3 regions of the Exiguobacterium sp. OS-77 genome follow, and region 2 is predicted to be linked to each of the others. Evidence: riboswitches for the same ligand, from Rfam matches in the RefSeq annotation. Region 2 holds a riboswitch; each other region holds the start of a gene.
What was found. Region 2 has a riboswitch for lysine ahead of EXG77_RS13660 (aspartate kinase). Riboswitches for the same ligand answer to the same signal wherever they lie in the genome.
Positions count from the first base shown of each region.

Region 1 (7,226 bases), 2.6 Mb from region 2:
ATTATTACACGAAGCCGTCCAGTACCAAATGACACTCGAGAAGAGTGCATTTGCAAGTGAATTGATCGACCAAACGACACCTGTCCTCTGGTTTGGTGATGCGACGCGTAGCAGTTGGGTGACGATCGCGACGAACCCATCCCGATCGCAGTTTTTAGACCGAACAGGTGCATTACGATTTGACGAGCACGGTCCACTTTTCATACGTCCACAATCCATGACGTGGAATGCGTATTTACAAGAAGAGACATTGACGGAATCGATCCGACGCTTCAATCGTTACTTCAAACAACCAAATGTGTACCGAACCTGGTTCGGTCGACCAGGTGGCGGTAAGCTCGAAGGATTCTTGAACGGACTCGGTGCGTCGTTTTACGAGACGACGTTTGATCCGGTCATTCATCTGGATTTTTTCCCGTTTCCGACACACCACTACATGGGAGCGATCAAAGAACGCAGCGTGTTGGAAGATAGTCCGTTCGGTCAGACATTTTTGTTACGCCTGCTTGAACTGTTCTCGATAAAAGGAATCATCCTGCTCGGTAAGGAACACACGGAACGATTTGCGAAGCTCGAACCAGACATCGCTTGGACGACCTATCGACCAACGGATTATCCGGACGCGATTTTTCAAATCGGCTTCTCGTCACGATTTCAGGTATCCGTCGTCGGACTCCACTTCAAACCGAGTGAGCAGTTCATCGGTCTCGGTAATCGAAAGGATGAAAACGGTGTCAGCCATGGCACCTATGGGTCAGCAGAACACTTACGTCAAATCGGAAAAATCGTCCGTGAAAAAGTCGTGACATACAGTGAAGAAGGTGATTGACAGATATTTCGAACTCCCTAATAATAGGAGATGAATTAGCACTCTGTATGATTGAGTGCTAAAAAAGGGAGGCAGAATGAGCATGGAAACGAAACAATTTAAGGCGGAATCAAAACGATTGCTGGAGATGATGATTCATTCCATCTATACGCATAAGGAGATTTTCCTGCGCGAATTGATCTCGAATGCAAGTGACGCCATGGATAAGATGTACTACAAAGCATTGACGGACGAGACGATTTCGTTCGAAAAGGAACACTACAAAATTACGATCGAACCAAATAAAGAAGCGCGTCAACTCATCATTCGTGATACGGGAATCGGAATGACGAAGGAAGAACTAGAAGAAAATCTCGGTACGATCGCGAAGAGTGGATCGCTTGCCTTCAAAGCAGAAAACGAAGTACAAGATGGTCATGATATCATCGGTCAATTCGGTGTCGGATTCTATTCTGCATTTATGGTCGCAGACGTCGTCACTGTTGTTACGAAACCATTCGGCGGTGCGGTCGCTTATAAATGGGAATCGCGTGGTGTCGAAGGTTATACGATCGAGGAAGTCGACAAGGAAACCGTCGGAACGGAGATTACACTCCACATCAAGGCGAACGAGGAAGAAGAATCGTATGATGAATACCTCGAGACATATCGTCTGCGTAGCATCATCAAAAAATACTCGGATTTCATCCGTTATCCGATCGAGATGAAGGAACTCGAACGTCAGCCGATCGAAGGCAGTGACGAGACGGAAGAGGTCGAAGTCGTCAAGACGATCAACAGCATGGTGCCGATCTGGCGGAAGAATAAACGGGAATTGACAGACGAAGACTATACGAACTTCTACCAAGAGAAGCGGTATGGTTTCGACACACCGGCGAAACATATTCATATCAGTGTCGACGGCGCTGTTCGTTATCAATCGATCTTATTCATTCCGGAGCAAGCACCGTACGATTATTATTCGAAGGAATTTGAAAAGGGTCTTGAACTCTATGCCAATGGTGTCTTGATCATGGAAAAATGCAGCGACTTGTTGCCGGATCACTTCAGTTTCGTCAAAGGGATGGTCGATTCGGAAGACTTATCGCTCAACATCTCGCGTGAGTTACTGCAGCACGATCGTCAATTGAAATTGATCGCGAAAAACATCCAAAGTAAGATCAAGACACAACTCGAAGCACTTCTGCGCGAGGATCGCACGAAGTACGAAACGTTCTATCAAGCGTTCGGACGTCAGCTGAAGTTCGGTATGTACAATGATTACGGCATGCATAAAGAACAGGTGCAGGACCTCATCCTCTTCTACTCAGCGAAGGAGAAGAAGTTGATCACGCTTGCGGAATACGTCGCAGCGATGCCGGAAGATCAAGCATATATTTACTACGCCGCTGGTGAGAGTACGAATCGTTTAGACAAGTTACCACAATCCGAACTTGTGCGTGATAACGGGTACGACATCTTGTACTTCACCGAAGAGATCGATGAGTTCGCGATCCAGATGCTCGTGACATATAACGAGAAGACGTTCAAGTCAGTCACGAGTAGCGATCTAGGGATTGAAGCAGAAGCGGCAGAGACGACGGACGCACAAGCGGAGATGTTCCAAGCAATGCAGGAAGTGTTAAGTGGACAAGTCAAGGAAGTCAAAGCATCAACGCGTCTAAAATCGCATCCCGTCTGTTTTGCGACGGACGGCGCCGTCTCGATCGAGATGGAGAAAATCTTGAAGGCGATGCCGAATAACGAAGGGGTAGAAGCGGTCAAGATTCTTGAATTGAATCCGTCACATGCGGTGTTCCAATCTCTTGAAGCAGCGTATCAAAACGATCGTTCGAAATTCGAGCGCTATACCAAACTAATGTATCAACAAGCATTACTTGTCGAAGGACTTCCACTCGAGGATCCAGTAGCGTTCGCGAATGATGTGTGTGAACTTATGGTATAAGACATGACATGAAGTCGAAAAAAAGGGGCTGACTCAAAGTTGGTCTCTACAAAGATAAGGGTGGCAGAATGATGATCTGCCACCCTTATCTCGTAACAAAAAGAATGGCGCGTCACACGCCACTCCTACAGGAAAAGCGCATTTATGCGCTGTCAGAGACGAACGAGACCCGTTTTCCTGCTTCATTTAAACAGGAAAACAGGCTTGTGTCTCGCCTGAGGAAAGGGCGTGAAAAGACGCGTCATTCTTTTTTGAGTCAGTCCCTTTTTCATTTCATCAATCCGTTTGTAAATCCGAAGCAGTTTCGCCTTTTTTCGAGAGAACGTTCAAGACGACGACGAAGAGTACGAATGTGACAAGAGCTCCGATGAAACCGAAGACCGAAGACTCCGTGAAACCGATGACTAAATAACCGACTGCCGCAGTGACGGCACCGACTAGCGCATACGGTAACTGTGTCGTAACGTGATCGATATGATGGGATCCAGCCCCTGTCGAACTGAGGATCGTCGTATCGGAAATCGGTGAACAATGGTCACCGAAGACAGATCCAGCAAGAACAGCAGCAAGCGTCGGTAATAAGAGTGAGGCATCGACAGCCATGACGAGATCCGCACCGATTGGCAACATGATCCCGAATGTGCCCCAACTTGTTCCTGTCGAGAATGCCATCAAGCCGGCAATCAAGAATAATAAGAACGGCAAGTACGAAGCAGAAATCGAGTTGCTGATGAAGCTTGCGAGATAATCGCCTGTTTTCATATCACCAATAACAGCGATGATCGTCCAAGCAAATAATAGAATCACGACTGCTGGCCACATCGAACGCATACCAGCGACGATGCTTGCCCGGTAATCGCGACCCGGAATTTTTCGTCCGATCAGCATCAAGAAAGCGACGATTAAACTGATGACGACACCTGCGACAAGTGAGCGTGTGACGTCTGTTGCCTCAAATGCTCCAATTAAAGTAAACGGACGGTTGTCGGCTGCAAGTGCCTGAGCACCTGTTCCGAGTAACGCACTGATCGTAGCAATGACAAGAACGACGATCGGAACGACGAGATCCCGGACTTTTCCGTTCGTATGTTCGTTGACCTCTTTTGCCATCCCCATCGGTGTTCCTTTTGACGCATCAAAAAGTTCACCATTCGCGGCACGGCGTTCATGCTGTTTCATCGGTCCGACAGAGACGCCAGAGTAAGCGATGTAAAGTGTTAAAAGTAACGCGAAAATCGCATAGAAGTTCATCGGAACGATCATCATGAAGGCACTAAACGCTGAGTAATCCGTAATCGAGTGCGTCGTTAGGATACCAGCGATGATGGAAATGATGAATGCACCCCAACTCGAAAGGGGACTGATGACACAAACAGGTGCAGCTGTTGAGTCGATCAAATAGGCAAGCTTCGCACGTGAGACACCACGGCGATCCGTTAGCGGACGACTGACATTGCCGACAGCAAGACTATTGAAGTAATCATCGATGAAAATCAAGATACCGAGTCCGAAGGCGACTAAGCGTGCACCACGCGCTGTCTTGACGTGCGTAGAAGCCCATTCACCGAAGGCGCGAGCGCCACCGGATGTCTGAATCAATGTGGAAAGGACACCGAGCAATAACAAGAAAACAAGTAATAAAACGTTCCACTCATTCAAGGCACCATCCGCCCAAAAGAGGCTAAAGATATTCTTGCCGAGATAGGTTACCGTATCAATCGGGTTAAAACGGTGAAGTAACAGGGCACCGACGAGAATGCCGACACCTAACGAAAGAACGACCTTTCGGGTAAAGATGGCTAATAAGATAGCTAGTAAAGCAGGTACAAGGGCAATAATGGAATCTGAATAGTTGACCATGAAAAATATCCTCCTCTTTAAAAATGGCTTAAAGATGAGACCCCGCGGCACAAAAAAAGCAAGGGCACCGGCAACAAAGCCGACACCCTCGCTGGATGCGTCTTTCTTAGCCGAATTGGAGCGCTCCATACAACTGTTATGTATGGCAATCGATCGGGTATTTCCCGAATCGACCAACGACGGCATGCTCGACGCATACTGTCATTTCGGCGATGTCACCTTTCCTGTAGTCGTCTTCGTTGTCATCCTCGGACCAAGTACTGATTGAAATCGCGCCTCTACCTCATCGATAGAATAGTCATATTCTGTTCTTATGGACACTTTATCACGTATTTCAAAAAAGATTCAACCATATATTCTGATAATTTAAGACAAAGTTGCTCATTCGGCAAAATGTTGAATGAGCTGTTTCATCAAATAGGCTTGGTTTTCTTCGAATTGTTTTTTTCGATGACCGTTCGCGCCAGATGGATGGGGGAAGTTGGAAAGAAGCTGATGCTGTTCGATTCGTCCATCCTGAATCAATCCACGGACTTGCGTCTCGACGACCCGACCGAGTGGAATTAATAACGCTGGTTTTTGTAACTGATTGATCTCAGCGACGAAGTGTTCTTCCGCGTAGTGCCTCAATAAAGGACTGCGATTGATCTTCGGTTGATGACCCGAGTAATTCTTTTCGCGATAAAAGACGGGTTGCTTTAACAGCGACGTCGGATGTAACAATTCCTGGTGTTGATGAAATAAGCTAGCTGTTGTCTCGATTCCGAGCAATGCTGGAAGCTCGAGTGTATCAAGCATCTGGACGAGGTTACGTCGCATCGTTCCGGCAAAACTGGCTGCATATTTGACGATGCGTGCCGTCCCTTCTAGTGAAGCCCCATGATGGAGGGCATCCGTTGCTTCTTCGAAAGCGATTCGCATCTGTTCAAAACCTGGTGTGATCCCGATGATGACGACTTTTGCTTCAGTATTGACATATTCGCCAATCGGAGAGTAATAGACGGTCAGCTCGTTCTCCTGTTGCAATAAAAAATCGTCCGTCCATAATTCATCACGTCGTAACGTACGATCATCAGGTAAGCTACGAATGGCTTGTTCAAATATAGTTAATGAATTCATGAAGAACCCTCTCTCTCTGTATTGGCACTATAATAACAAATAATACCATTTGAGACAATTACACCCTTTCACTATTTGTGTATAGGTATATAAAAAAGGACTCGAGACGAGTCCTTTTCGTGCATCATGCGCGTTCTTTGACCGAAGCAACTTCATATGTCAGAATCTCGCTGCCGAGCATTGGCGATTCTCCTGCCTCACTACTCGCAGGTCGACTATGTGACGCTTTGAAATCGTCACTCTCCCGCCATGCTTGAAAACTCTTCATGTCTTCCCAATACATGTTGACGTTCATTTCATCATGTTCTTCGATGTTTTGCGTCAATAAGACCTCGACGCGGATGAATCCGTCCATCGTATCAAGTCCACTTGGACGCGTAAAACGAGGAGCGAGAGCTGCAGCCATCCCTTTTTTGACTTTAATCCGGTTCGTAACGACGATCATCATAAAATCCCCTTTCAAAAAACGAGTAACGTACTTCTTCAGTATAGTACGATGAAGGCAAGAATGCCGGAAAGAAGGAACAAACGACAATGAATGAACAGGAATACGATCAACGATTACGAATCGAGACCATTGAGATGCAACACCTCTATGGTGTGTTTAGTCACTACAATCGATATGAACCAACGCCTTATGCGGCACTAGACGAATTATGCGAAACGTATTTGTTTCAAAAACAGGACACGGTCATTGATTTCGGGTGTGGGAAAGGGCGTTTGAACTTTTACTTACACGACCGATTCGATTGTTCCGTCATCGGAATCGAGATGAACGGACAATTTTACGAGGACGCACTCCGGAATATGGCGAACTACCAAAGTCGACGGAAGCGGCGTTCCGGAAGTTTGCGATTTGAACAGACGTATGCCGAGCAGTATGCCATTCCGGATGAGACGAATAAGTTTTATTTCTTCAATCCATTCTCTTCACAAATTTTCATGAAAGTGATCGATCACATTTTAAGTTCGGTCGAACGTTCCCCACGTTCGGTTGATCTCATCTTGTATTACCCGACCGATGAATACCGGGAGTACCTGGAGCGTCATACCGTATTCGAGCAAGTCGATGAGATTCGATTACGAGACCTCTATGAAAAAAATCATGACGAGCGGTTCGTCATCTATCGCTTTGATCCGAACAAACTGCTTCAAAACGGGTATGAATACAGTGAGGAAAGAAATAAAAGATAAGGAGGTCGGATGATGATCCGTTTAGAGCATGTCACGAAAGAGTTTGCACCGGGGCGTGGAATATTCGATGTCAGTTTTACAGTTGATCCGGGTACGATATTCGGTTTCATCGGACCAAATGGATCTGGAAAATCAACGACACTCCGACATTTGATGGGACTATTGGCTGCGGATGGTGGAAAGGCGACGATCGGTGGTTTTGATTGCTGGAAGCAAAGTAAAGAAGTGAAGAAATTGGTCGGTTATTTGCCGGGGGAGATTAGTTTACCTGGAGACATG
Region 1 is NZ_DF239008.1:97,820-105,045, forward strand. It holds gene EXG77_RS00460 (hypothetical protein) at 1-829, shown strand, start outside; gene htpG (molecular chaperone HtpG) at 912-2,774, shown strand; gene EXG77_RS00470 (Na+/H+ antiporter NhaC family protein) at 3,051-4,634, opposite strand; lysine riboswitch at 4,745-4,923, opposite strand; gene EXG77_RS00480 (hypothetical protein) at 5,016-5,753, opposite strand; gene EXG77_RS00485 (heme oxygenase) at 5,878-6,198, opposite strand; gene EXG77_RS00490 (cyclopropane-fatty-acyl-phospholipid synthase family protein) at 6,288-6,947, shown strand; gene EXG77_RS00495 (ABC transporter ATP-binding protein) at 6,960-7,226, shown strand, end outside.
Region 1: another riboswitch for lysine. It lies ahead of EXG77_RS00470 (Na+/H+ antiporter NhaC family protein); the one in region 2 lies ahead of EXG77_RS13660 (aspartate kinase).

Region 2 (7,226 bases):
CAGCTTCGATTTGATAGTAGATGGGGAGTGGTGAATTTTTATTGATATGCTGAATCACGGCATTTCGTCCCTTCGCGATCGGTAGTCTTTCGTCTAGTGTACTAGGAAAAAGGCAAGCCGACAAACGATTCTGGATGAAATATGGCATAATACAGAGTGAAACTGACAGAGAAAGGTGGTCGAGGCATGCGCCCCGAACAAATAGAATCCGATGTCCGAACCTTTCAGACATCCATTCGCGCAACAAAACAAGTAGACGGCTATTGGGTTGCTTTAGAGAAAAGTTACTTCTATCCGGAGAGCGGTGGACAGCCGGCGGACCGTGGAACATTGAACGACCAACCGGTCCTTGACGTCCAAATCGAAGACGGTGTCGTCTGGCACCAACTGGCGACGCCGCTCACAGGTGACGTCACCGGGATCGTAGATGACGCAGTCCGGATCGATCATGCGGCGCAGCATACGGCACAACATGTCATCTCTGCAATCCTACAAGATGAATCAAATATCAAGACACTTAGTTTTCGGACGGGAAGTGAGGTCTCGACGCTTGATATCGAGACACCTGAATGGACAACTCTACAACAAGAACAGCTGGATCGACGATTACGCCAGGTGATTGAACAAGGATTACCAATCACAGCGACCGAGTATGACGAGGCGGAAGCGCTACGCTTACCATTACGAAAAACACCACAAGTCGAAGGACGAATTCGCGTCGTTCAAATCGGTACACTCGATTATAGTGCCTGTGGTGGAACGCATCTCGATTCGACGGCACAGCTCGAGTCGATTCTCTTTACTGGAGTCGAACGAATTCGTGGAAATATTCGTCTTTCTTATGTCGCAAAGGAACGGGCATATCAACTCCTACAGGCAGAACGACGAGCTTTACGGGAAGCAGCGCAAGCTTTATCAGTCAAACCCGTTCAAATGCTAGAAGCCGTCCAAGCGTTACAAGAAGAGCAGAAACGCTTAACGAAACAGGTCGAACACGCCCAGGAACAACTTGCGACGTTCACACTCGCTCATGCTTTAGAACAACAAGAAGGCATTCTTGTGTTCGAACATCTGGATGAAGAAATCAAAATATCCGAGCAACTTGCTAAAGCGATTCAAGAAGCGGGACGCGTCGGCGTCGTCTGGAATGCGACGACGAACAAGTTACTGATGAGTAGTCCAGGTGAACCCCATCTCGGGAAGTTCGCTAAAGCACATGTCAAAATATTTAATGGGCGAGGCGGAGGAAATGCGGTTCAGGCACAGGCACAATTTACGAATCGGGATGATGCGATGGCATATGTCGATCGATTACGGGAGGAATATCAGTCATGACAGTCATTCAAGTACGTACAGCAGAACAACATCAAGCCGTCCGGATGATCCGGGAGCGTGTCTTCGTCGAGGAACAAGGCGTACCACGCCATCTTGAATATGATACACATGATGAAACAGCAATTCATCTGCTTGTCCTCGATGAGCAGAGTCGACCGGTCGCAACGGGGCGTACCCGTCCATATGACGACCAACGGATGAAGGTAGAGCGTGTCGCGACGCTAGCGACAGCGCGAGGAAAAGGATACGGTGGCGAGTTGATGCAGGCGATGGAACGAGTCGCACGTCGCGAAGGGAAGCAATTGCTAACACTCGGCGCACAAGTCCAAGCGATCCCGTTTTATCAAGGACTCGGTTATACGATCGTCTCCGATGAATTCGATGATGCGGGCATCCCACACCGGACGATGGAGAAAAAAATGTAAGTTATTTTGAAAGAAATCCTGCAAAAAGGGTTTCTTTTTTTTGTTTTCTATGTATATATATAATTCATAATGAATTTTTATACAGACAGATGAATTTAAAACTAGGAGGGAATTATACATGTCGAAACAAAAATTGATCTTAGCGTACTCTGGGGGACTTGATACATCGGTAGCCATCAAGTGGTTGAGCAAGGACTATGACGTCATTGCCTTATGCATGGATGTCGGAGAAGGAAAAGATTTATCCATCATTAAAGAAAAAGCACTCCTCGTCGGTGCGATCGAATCGATCGTCCTCGATGTTAAAGAAGAATTCGCACAAGACTTCGTTTTACCGGCACTTCAATATGGCGCGCATTACGAAAATGCCTATCCGTTGATTTCAGCGCTTTCGCGTCCGTTGATCGCAGAAAAGCTTGTCGAAGTCGCGCATCAGCACGGTGCGACGGCAGTCGCTCACGGATGTACCGGAAAAGGGAACGACCAAGTCCGGTTCGAAGTTTCAGTCGCAGCACTTGATCCATCACTCGAAGTCATCGCACCGGTCCGGGAATGGAAATGGTCACGGGAAGAAGAAATCGCCTATGCGAAAGAAAACAATGTGCCGATTCCGATCAACCTCGACAGCCCATACTCAATCGACATGAACCTTTGGGGACGGAGTAACGAATGTGGCGTCCTAGAAAACCCTTGGACAGAGCCACCGCAAGACGCTTATGCGTTGACAGTAGCGCCAGAAGACGCTCCGGATCAGGCAGAAGAAGTCATCATTGGCTTTGAAGCAGGTGTTCCGGTCTCGATCAACGGAACGACGTATCCACTGGCGAAACTGATCACGGAACTGAACATCATCGCTGGTGCACATGGGGTCGGACGGATTGACCACGTCGAGAACCGTCTCGTCGGTATCAAATCGCGGGAAGTCTATGAGTGCCCAGGCGCAACGGTGTTACTCAAAGCGCACGCTGCACTCGAGACGATTACATTGACGAAGGACGTCGCGCATTTCAAACCACTACTCAGCAAACAATACGCAGAAACGATCTATAACGGTCTCTTCCATGCACCATTGACGAAAGGCTTGAAAGCATTCTTGACAGCGACACAACAGGACGTCACAGGAGAAGTTCGCGTTAAACTGTTCAAAGGAAATGCAACTGTGACAGGTCGTCAGTCCGCTGTCTCGCTCTACGATGAGAAACTTGCGACGTACACGAAAGAAGACGCATTCGATCATGAAGCAGCAAAAGGCTTCATCAAATTACACGGACTTGCCGTTTCGACGCATGCGAGCGTACATCGTCAGGCGGGTGTCACGAAATGACCAAACTCTGGGGTGGACGTTTTACGGAAAGTGCTTCCGCTCAAGCGGAAGCCTTCGGAGCATCGATCACGTTCGATCAAAAATTAGCGAGCGTCGATTTAAAAGGCAGTCTCGCACACGCGCAGATGCTATTTGAACAAGGGATTCTTGCTCAAGACGAGTGGACACAAATCGAGCAAGGACTGAAGCAACTGGAAACGACGTTAGCAGACCATTCCTATACGTTAGCGGATGAGGACATTCATATGAACCTCGAGCGTTTATTGACAGAACAGATTGGTCCGGTTGCAGGAAAACTGCATACGGCACGGAGTCGAAATGACCAGGTCGCAACGGATTTACATCTATGGATGGAACAACATGTTGAGGCGTTGACGACAGCATTACGCGAGCTCCAGTTGGTCATCACGGAACAAGCGGAGCAACATATCGAGACGGTCATGCCAGGGTATACGCATTTGCAACGGGCACAACCGATCTCGCTTGCGCATCACTTGCTCGCTTATTTCTGGATGTTCGAACGTGATGTCGAACGGTTGACGGATAATCAAAAACGAATTCGGAAATCACCGCTCGGGGCAGGTGCGCTCGCGGGGACGACATTCCCGATCAATCGTTTCCGGTCTGCTGAGTTGCTCGGTTTTGAGTCGGTCTATCCAAACAGTCTTGATGCTGTCTCGGACCGTGATTTCGTCATCGAATACCTCGGGATCGCTTCGACCGTCATGATGCATCTCTCGCGCTTTTGTGAAGAAATCATCATCTGGGCGTCGCAAGAATTTAGCTTTATCGAGTTATCCGATGCCTTCTCAACAGGATCGAGCATGATGCCACAAAAGAAAAATCCTGATTTCGCTGAGTTGATTCGTGGAAAAACGGGGCGCGTCTACGGTAACCTGATGGGCTTCTTGACGACGATGAAGGCATTACCACTCGCTTACAATAAAGACATGCAAGAGGATAAGGAAGGGGTCTTCGATACAGTAGATACCGTTCTCCAATCCGTTCAAATCTTCACTGGAATGATTGAATCTGCGACGTTTAAGACCGAAGCGCTCAAGAAGGCGACAATGCAAGACTTCTCGAATGCAACGGAACTCGCCGACTACCTTGTGACGAAAGGCATACCATTCCGGGAAGCGCACGAAATCGTCGGCAAAGCCGTCCTTTACTGTGTGCAGAACGGTTGTTTCCTGAAGGATTTGAATCTCGAGACGTATCAAACCTTCCATCCGGATATCACGGAAGACGTCTATCCGCTCCTCGATCCGGTTCAAGCAGTGGCACGCCGGACAAGCTACGGCGGAACAGGGTTTGCTGCCGTGTCGGAGCAACTCGAACTCGCGAAACAGCATCTTGCGAATTGACGGATTTTGAAAAAAATCAGTCAAATGACTGGATTTAACAAAAGATGTCTGCTATAACTGTAACTAACAACCGACAGATAGAGGCGCGGATGACATGAGTAGTATCATTCTTGAAGGCAAGCATGCCGAATGATGTGAAAGGGGAAGTCCGCCGAAGTGAACGAGAAGATGCTTCTTCTCATTTGCTGGTACAACGGTTAAGATCCGTTGTACTGCCGAAACCGATGTTTCGGAGCGCTATCTTACGTAAAAGAACGAATGACTTTGTCTTCGTTTGTCCGATCGTGATAACGACGGGCCGTAGGAACGCTCCTACCGGCCCGTCGTTTTTTTTCTGTATCGGGACAAAGGAGATAGGATTGTGACAACTGTACTTAAATTTGGTGGAAGCTCGGTTGCGACTGTCGAACAGATTCAGTCTATTGCGAATTATTTGAAGAGTCGCGCAGCCGAAGGTGAAAAACTTGTCGTCGTCGTTTCAGCGATGGGCAAGATGACAGATTCTTTGATTGCTCAGGCGCAAGCCATCACAGATCGCCCCGAGCGCCGAGAACTCGATCGTCTGCTTGCCATCGGAGAAGAACAGACGATTTCATTACTCAGCATCGCCCTCAACTCACTCGGCGTCAAAGCGTTATCGCAAACAGGCGCTCAAGCGGGAATCAGTACGATGGGATTGCATACGAAAAGTAAGATCAAACAGATTGATGGAAATCTATTACGACAAAAACTCGAAACATACGATGTCGTCATCGTCGCTGGATTCCAAGGTGTCAACGAACTCGGTGATGTCACGACGCTCGGACGTGGTGGATCGGATACAACGGCTGTTGCCCTTGCGGCAGTCCTTGATAAACGGTGTGAAATCTACACGGATGTCGACGGTGTCTATACGGCTGATCCACGAATCCATGCTGCTGCTCAACCGATTCCGCACATCTCATATGATGAGATGATGGAGATGAGCGCCCTCGGGTCGAAGGTCATGGAAATGCGGAGTGTCGAACTAGGAAAAAAATACGGCGTACACATCTTCGTCGGGAAAACACTTGAATCGAAAAGGGGAACATGGATCATGGAAGCGACGGAAACAATGGAACAAAAAGCGGTGACGAGTGTCAGTGTGACGAAGAACGTCTTGACGGTATCAATCAAACACGTACCGCAAACGAATGCAGCAGTAGCCGATATCTTCGAACTGTTATCCAATCGCCACGTCAACATCGACATGATCAGTCAAACGACGTTCGACAGTGACATTTTCTTATCGTTCTCATGTCCACTCGATGAGGAAGAGTTCCTCGATGAAGCATTGAAAGACATCATGGATCGCTTCACGACAGTCAAGGTCGACCGCCACAATCAACACGCAAAATTATCTGTCGTCGGAATCGGGATGCGGGATGCAACAGGTGTCGCTTCGAAGTTGTTCGCAATCTTCCGAGCAGAGAACATCCCGTTCTATCAAGTCACGACATCAGAAATCAGCATCTCGTACACGATTGCACAAGCAGACATTGAACGGACGGTTGCAGCGATTGCAAACGCGTTCGAGTTATAAGGAGGAAAACAGGATGTATCATGTAGCCGTCATTGGAGCAACCGGCGCCGTCGGTCAAAAAATGTTACAAGTCCTAGCAGAACTGGACTTCCCGGTCAGCCGCCTGTCCGCTTACGCTTCTGCTCGTTCAGCAGGGAACACGGTACAGTTCAAGGGAGAAGATATTACGATCCAAGCGCTGACGCCAAATATCACAGAAGACGGGATCGATGTCGCGTTGTTCGCAGCAGGCGGAACGATCAGTGAGCAATATGCCCCGTTACTAGCTGAAAACGGAACACTCGTCGTTGATAATTCAAGTGCTTTCCGGATGCAGGAGACGATTCCGCTCGTCGTGCCAGAAGTCAATCCGCAAGCGATTCAAGCGACGGACCGCTTGATCGCAAATCCGAACTGTTCGACCATTCAATCCGTCGTCGCTTTAGCACCGCTCCAGTCACTGGGATTCGAACGGATCAACTATACGACGTATCAGGCCGTATCTGGTTCTGGTCAAAAAGGAATCGAGGATCTGGCACGTGGAGCACGCGGAGAAGAGCCCGTCAATTATCCGCATCCGATTCACGATAACATCTTGCCGCATATCGATGTATTCCTTGAGAACGGCTATACGAAAGAAGAGCAGAAGATGATTGATGAAACACGGAAAATCTTCAATCTTCCAGCATTACCTGTCAGTGCTACATGTGTCCGGGTTCCAGTCACGAATTCTCACTCGGTTGCAATCAACGTCACGTTTACACAACCGACGACGGTTGCAGCGATCCGTGAAGCACTTGAAAACGCACCGGGCGTCGTCCTCATCGATGATGTCGCGAATACGCGTTATCCGATGCCACTTGACGCGAGTGGGACGGACGATGTCTATGTCGGACGAATTCGACAAGATGATAGTCTCGCGAATACGTTCCATCTCTGGTGTGTAGCCGACAACATTCGAAAAGGTGCCGCCTCGAATGCCGTACAAGTCGCACGCCAAGCCATCGAACAGTCGATTCATTCATAAAAAAGGAGGAGTTCTTCATGTTCAAAGGAGCAGGTACAGCGCTCGTCACACCATTTAATGAAGCAGGCGAGTTGGATCTACACGTATTCGAACGCTTGATCGAGCAACAACTCGCAGCAGGAATTCAGGCGCTTGTCGTCGGAGGAACGACAGGAGAAGGATCGACACTGACGAACACGGAATTCGAACAACTACTGACGACTGCCGT
Region 2 is NZ_DF239008.1:2,659,165-2,666,390, reverse strand. It holds gene phnF (phosphonate metabolism transcriptional regulator PhnF) at 1-58, opposite strand, end outside; gene EXG77_RS13680 (DHHA1 domain-containing protein) at 187-1,335, shown strand; gene EXG77_RS13675 (GNAT family N-acetyltransferase) at 1,332-1,760, shown strand; gene EXG77_RS13670 (argininosuccinate synthase) at 1,879-3,084, shown strand; gene argH (argininosuccinate lyase) at 3,081-4,451, shown strand; lysine riboswitch at 4,522-4,699, shown strand; gene EXG77_RS13660 (aspartate kinase) at 4,813-6,012, shown strand; gene EXG77_RS13655 (aspartate-semialdehyde dehydrogenase) at 6,026-7,018, shown strand; gene dapA (4-hydroxy-tetrahydrodipicolinate synthase) at 7,036-7,226, shown strand, end outside.

Region 3 (7,226 bases), 300 kb from region 2:
CAGACTCGATTGCTGATCGTGTCGCGTCATCTACCGCTGCCATATCCGGTAATGTACAAAAACGTCTCACGCCATCCACCAGTTCCGTCCGCTCCCCCATTAATTCCTCACGTTTCTTTTCTGCTTTTTTGATCAACTTCTTGATTGGTCCTTTCGTATTATCCCGCGTAAAACAGACATCACTCGGATCTTTTCCGAGAGCGTACTTTTTTAAATCGTGTAAGTATTCCAGGACATAATTTCGAATCGCAGGAGTCGGATCGTATCCTGCCTCTTCAGCGAACAACCGGACGGAGACCGCCATGCGAATCAAATCGTATAGATAAGATCCTAAGTACCCTTCATCAAAGTCATTGACGTCGTAGATGATATCTCCCTTCGCATTGCCATGGACACCGAAATTCTCAAAATGAAGATCTCCCTGAATCCACGTCGGTTTATCAAGAGGTGTATCAAAACCAAGGGGGATTCGCGTCACGTCATAATAAAACAGATGCGAACTCCCACGGAAAAAGCGAAACGGACTCAAGCTCATCTTGTCGTACTTTTCCTGACGTGCTTGCTCATCGAGCTGACGGATTTCGTGATCGTAGAAATCAAGCACCTTCGCAATCGTCATTTGTCGAATCTCTTCATATACAGGTCGAAACATTCGATTCTCTCCCTTCCATTTGAAAAAAAGAGCAGTCAAAACGAAATCGTTTGACTGCTCCTTACATGTTACTCGAAATGTTTTTTATATTCCCCATATCCTGCCGAATCAAGCTCTTCAAGCGGAATAAATCGTAATGCTGCTGAGTTGATACAATAGCGAAGACCACCAAGTTCTGTCGGACCATCATCGAAGATATGACCGAGGTGACTATCCGCATTCGCAGAACGCACTTCCGTCCGCGTCATCCCGTGACTCGTATCGAGTTCGACTTCCATCTTGTCTTCTGAGATGGGTTTAGCGAAGCTCGGCCAACCACAGTTTGACTGGAACTTATCTTTTGATGTGAAGAGTGGTGTACCATCGACGATATCGACGTACAGTCCTGGACGTTCTTCATCCCAGTATTCGTTACGGAAAGCGGGTTCTGTCCCGTTCTCTTGTGTGACTTTATACTGAATTGGTGTCAGACGCTCTTTCAATTCTTTTTCCTTACCGTGGTCCTTCCACGCTTCTTTGATGAATTTCGCGCGACCTGAGCCGACACTATACATCTGATAACGGAACGGATTCTTTTTATAATAATCTTGGTGATATTCTTCGGCTGGCCAAAACGGCTTTTCTGGACGAATCTCTACCGCGACCGGACGCGAGAAGCGTCCTGATGCGTCAAGCGCTGCTTTCGAACGTTCAGCTGCTTCACGCTGTGCTTCATCGACATAAAAGATAGCCGGTTGGTACGATTCACCACGGTCATTGAATTGACCTCCACCATCTGTCGGGTCGATTTGACGCCAGAAGATCTCGAGTAATTCTTCGTACGTAATGACGGACGGATCGTACGTGACTTCAACCGCCTCCAAGTGACCTGTCGTTTCCGAACAGACCTCTTTATAAGTCGGGTTCTCTGTATGACCACCGGTATATCCTGAAATGACCTGCTCTACCCCATCATATTTATGGAATGGCTTGACCATGCACCAGAAACAACCACCTGCAAATATTGCTTTTGCCATCTATCTTCCCCTCCTCTGTATGTGTCTATTTTACCGCGTTCGGAGAATGGACTCGACTTTCCTGCTCATTCAATCCTCTGGGTTCGCTTTTAGACGACGCATGACGAAGTAAATCGCTGCAAAGACAAGAAGAAGTCCTCCAAGCGAATACCAGATGTTATTCAAACGATAGATCATTTGGTACAAGGCAAGCGTCACAAGCAATAATGCGATCGGTAAGAAGGCACGCTTAAAGTGGTACCAGTAATTCACGAAGATCGCCTCCTGTTTTTCTTTCATCTTACTTGAAGCGACATCTAAAAAGCCACCTTCATTTGAAGGTGGCTCAATGATTAAGATTGACGTGGATGTTCTGGGAAGTCCATCTCGTCATAACGAACGATTGACGTCCGGTTTTTGAATTTATGTCCTAACCAGAAGGCAAGGAATAATGGAATACCAACATACGTTGCGGCAATTCCGACCCAATCAATTTGATCAGCGAGGAATGCGGCATAGTTTTGACCGACGATGACGAGGAAACAAAGACCGAATGCGAACAGCGGACCGAACGGGAACGCTGGTGCAACATATGGTAAGTCTTTCAACGAGTGACCTTGTGCAACGAATCCTTTACGGAAGCGATAGTGACTGATCGCAATCCCGAGCCATGCGATGAATCCTGTCATCCCGGAAGCATTGAGTAACCACAGGTAGACTTGTCCACCAAACATCGACGTCAAGAAACAGAGCGCACCGACTGCACCTGTTGCAAGCAAGGCGTTACGAGGTACACCGTTTTTCGAGACTTTTGCGAACAACTTCGGTGCATCCCCTTGACGCGCCAGTGTGTACAGCATCCGTGTCGAAGCATACATACCTGAGTTTCCGGCAGATAAAACAGACGTCAAGATGACGGCGTTCATGAGTGCTGCTGAGAACGCAAGACCTGCTTTTTCAAAGACGAGCGTAAACGGACTGACGGCTACGTCCGTAATGTCATTCGAAACCAAGTTCGGACTTGTATACGGAATGAGCATTCCGATGACGAAAATCGCGAAGACGTAGAAAAGCAAGATGCGCCAGAAGACTTGTTTGACTGCTTTTGGAACATTCTTTTTCGGATCTTCCGATTCACCCGCGGCAATCCCGACCAGTTCTGTACCTTGGAAACTGAATCCGGCAACGAGAATGATACCGATGACGGCAGGAATCCCACCGACGAACGGCGCATCGCCAAGAGCAAAGTTTTTAAAGCCAACCGGTGGCTCCGATGTAAAGACACCGAAAATCATCGCAACACCGACGACTAAGAAGACGATAACGGTAACGACTTTAATCATGGCGAACCAATACTCCGCTTCTCCGAATCCTTTAACGGAGAAGTAGTTCAAGCCAATCATGAGTAAGAGGAACAAAGCACTGAAATAAAATCCAGGAACGTCCGGGAACCAATACGTCATAACAATTTGTGCTGCGACGAGTTCGACTGCGATCGTGACTGCCCAGTTGTACCAGTAGTTCCAGCCAAGTGCAAAGCCGAATGATGGATCGACGAATTTCGTTCCATATGTCGAGAAGGATCCAGCGACAGGCATGTACGCCGCCATTTCACCAAGACTTGTCATGAGGAAGTAGACCATCAGACCAACGATTGCATACGATAGGAGCGCCCCACCTGGTCCTGCTGCTGCGACGGAAGCACCGGACGCAATGAAGAGTCCTGTTCCGATTGCCCCACCGATGGCGATCATCGACATATGACGGGCTTGTAATCCACGTTTTAATCCTTCTGCTGTCGAATCTGTTGTTTGTTTTACATCTAGATTGTTCATTTCGTTCGCTTCTCTCTGTTTAGATTTTTTGAGAGGACACTTTTTGAATGAAAAAAACAAAAAGCGTCCTCATCTTCCAGATGGAAGATGAGAACGCAACATAATAAAATGGATGCGCCTCATTCTACCGTCGTGAAAGATAGCTCTCCACAAGTAAGTGATACCCGACTTGTGACAGTATTAGACCTATTCGATCTAATCCCAATCGATCATCTTCAAAGCGATGATTGATTTCGGCAATTCTTCCTTTCAGGTCACTTCATCTGTCGCTTGACGACATCCGTAACCGTACTCTTAAGAACTGCAACCTCCATCCCACTGGTTGAGTGAGAACTGAATTAAGTTAGTTATTACTACGCCATATTACACAAAACGCCACGAAATTGTCAATTGCCTTTTTCGAATCTGGGGTAGTCGATGGTAAAAATCCGATATGTTTAGTACACTAAATGGTAGAAGTCCACTGAGAGAAAGGATGCTGCTTGCATGCCACAGGAACGTGATTTGCTAACTTATCGACTCGAGGAACAAATGCGTGTCATTCTTCGTACCCTGCGACGTGAACTTAACCGGCTATTTGAAGGAACGGCGACCCGGAGTGAATTTTTCATCTTACGAAGCCTTTCAGAAAATGGTCCTCAGCGCCCGACGCTTCTCGCGGAACAATTTGAGCTCGCGACGAGTCAAGTCACTGCTTTAACGGATAAGCTGTATAAACAAGGATACGTCACACGGACACGTTCGACGGAAGATCGTCGTTCGATCGTCCTCGCTTTGACGGAGGACGGGGAACGTGCATTTCGAGATCTCGAAATCGTTCGGAAAAACTATTTACAAGATCGCTTCGGTACATTGACGGAAGAAGAGCTCGAAACGATGATTCGTGTCTTTGATAAAATTTTACAGACGATGGATGAGGATACTCTTACTTCATCTTCTTAAAAACGGTAGATTTTCTACCGTTTTTTCTATTTTGTCTAAAGATTTCTCTATGTCTAACCGTTATCTACTTGAGTATACTGGAAGTATATATATGGAAATCTGTTAGCTGGGGGAGTTGGGAGGATTTGTTGGCCATCATGAATCAATTCATCATTAACTTTTGTCTACTGTTCACAACGATTACTCTCTTGTTCTTACCGTTTCGGAATCAACCGCGTATTTCATTGAACTCCAAATGGAGCATTCGACTTATACTCGGAGCAGTCTCTGGTCTGATTGCGGTTTTATTGATGTTTAACGGGATTCAAATCGACGTCGCCCGTGTTGATTTACGTATCGTTCCTGTCGCAATCGCCATGCTGATCGGTGGTTTCCCAAGCGCCATCGTTGCTGGTGCAATGATCATCGGGACACGTTACTTTTTAACACCAGTTGATCAAATGGAAGGATTTTATTTATCGACGTTGATCATCGTCTTGTTCATCACGACGATTGGGATCATTCGTCGATTCATCCATGTCTCGATGCGTCATTTTCAGCTTATGGTGTTGGTCGGTATTCTCTATTCGTTACCCGCCATCTACATCCTGACGAACAGCTGGTCGACATTCTTTAAAATCTCGATTGCGTACGTCTTCTTTAATTTATTAGCTGGCTTTGTCGCTTATCGATTACTGACGGAATTACGCCGTCACTTCGAAAACATCCAGTATCAGCAGAAACTCGCCATGACGGATGCTTTGACAGGGCTCGCCAATCGTCGTCGTCTGGATGACTCGCTTTCGCTTGTCGGTTCGACCGACCAAGGCTATTCGCTTGTACTCATCGATATCGATTTCTTCAAGCATGTCAATGATACATATGGTCATGATGCGGGCGATGATGTGTTACGCCAACTCGGCATGACTCTCGCTTCCTTAACGCGTCCAGACGACCTCGTCGGACGGTACGGTGGTGAAGAATTTTTAATCATCTTACCAAGTACTTCAGCGAAAGAAGCGCAAAAAATAGCAGAACTAGCTCGGCTGACGGTCGCACGTAACCTGTTCCCGACAGCAGATGTACCTGATCTGCAAATCACGATCTCACTTGGGATTTCCCATTCCAGTGGTTCGCATACGTCACTTGAAGCATTACAACAGGCAGATAAAGCGTTGTATTACTCAAAAGAAAGCGGACGGAATCGTAGTACGATCTATACGAAAGAACTTGCATTCCGACAGGCTTAAACTGATTGGACACTTCCGTAGGGGAGTGTCTTTTCTTTTACGTCTTCATTCCGTCTCTTTAGGAAAACCGATGCTTTCAACCGTTCCAAAGACAATCATCCGACTTAATTGTTCTGCCATGTATTCTGATGAATACGGTCGACCGTTTCGTAACCACGAAATCAACAATCCCAACTGTCCACCAATGACATAGTTTAATAATAAGTCCCGATCGACGAACGTAGCTTCTTCTGTGATTTGCGGTCGAAACACAATTCGATAATTCTCTTTCAATGTATCGAGAAAACGAGAGATGAACGTTTTGATCGGTCCTTGAACGAGCATCGTCTGATAGAATAATTCATTTTCTTCGATATGAATGAACAAACGAGCAAAATAGCGACTCACCTGCTCGACTGTCGGAAAGACAGTTCCTGTACCCGTGATCCGAATCGCTTGTTCAAGTGCCTTCATTTGCTCCTCAACGATTTGGTCGAGCAAATCATACTTATCCGTATAGTGTGCGTAGAAGGTTGAACGATTCACACCGGCTCCATCCGTCAGCATTTTGACAGTAATACTTGAAAAGCTGTGCGTCTTCAGTAAACGAAATAATTCCATTGTAATACGGTCACGTGACCGTTTTGGTCGGGGATCACGGCTCTCATTCATCCATATTTCACTCCTTTTTCATCATCTTTTCATTAATGAATCCGTTATCATCTATTTTTCCAACATTTTGTCGGAAATTGTCGGTTGTTTGTTAGCTAACGATCCATATAATTAACTATATTAATTACTCCTCCCCCCAGAGGAGTACTTTTTTTGAATCGATTGTACACAAGAAAGGATGCTAACACACCCATGAGTATGAAAAAATTATTGATCATCAATATCGTGACACTCATCGTTTTAATCGGTGGTGGTGTTGTCGGATACTACTATTACGATCAAGCAACGAGCTATGTCAAAACAGACAATGCGAAAATCGACGGTAAGATGATAACGGTTGCGAGCCCAAGCGCTGGTAAATTAACAGACTGGTCTGCGAAAACAGGCGAATCACTCGCCAGTGGGGCAACAGTCGGACACGTCATGACGGCACAAGCCGGCCAAAAACCGACGGACCTCTCGGTTTCAATGCCCTCAAAAGCAACGATCGTTCAGTCGATGGCGACAAAGAACGGCTTCGTCGCAGCAGGTACACCTCTCGCCTATGGTTTTGACTTAAACGACCTTTGGGTCACAGCGAACATCGAAGAAACAGAAATCGATGAAATCAAAGTCGGACAAACAGTGGATGTCTATGTCGACAGCTATCCGGACACGACACTTTCTGGTGAAGTCGAGCAAATCGGTATGACGACGGCTTCGACGTTCTCCATGATGCCTTCTTCAAACGGAAACGCGAACTACACGAAAGTCGCACAAGTCATTCCAGTTAAAGTATCACTCTCGCAAGAAAAATCACTCGACATTCGACCTGGTATGAATGTGACCGTCCGCATTCATAAGGATTAAGGAGGGACGTTCATGTCTACTACCTTCTTGTTCGGATACAGTGCGTTCACGATTCTGATCATCATCGGTGTCA
Region 3 is NZ_DF239008.1:2,962,799-2,970,024, forward strand. It holds gene EXG77_RS15080 (DUF2252 domain-containing protein) at 1-652, opposite strand, end outside; gene msrA (peptide-methionine (S)-S-oxide reductase MsrA) at 721-1,668, opposite strand; gene EXG77_RS15090 (hypothetical protein) at 1,738-1,920, opposite strand; gene EXG77_RS15095 (amino acid permease) at 2,001-3,482, opposite strand; lysine riboswitch at 3,615-3,803, opposite strand; gene EXG77_RS15100 (MarR family winged helix-turn-helix transcriptional regulator) at 3,969-4,424, shown strand; gene EXG77_RS15105 (diguanylate cyclase) at 4,562-5,653, shown strand; gene EXG77_RS15110 (TetR/AcrR family transcriptional regulator) at 5,699-6,304, opposite strand; gene EXG77_RS15115 (HlyD family secretion protein) at 6,497-7,153, shown strand; gene EXG77_RS15120 (DHA2 family efflux MFS transporter permease subunit) at 7,166-7,226, shown strand, end outside.
Region 3: another riboswitch for lysine. It lies ahead of EXG77_RS15095 (amino acid permease); the one in region 2 lies ahead of EXG77_RS13660 (aspartate kinase).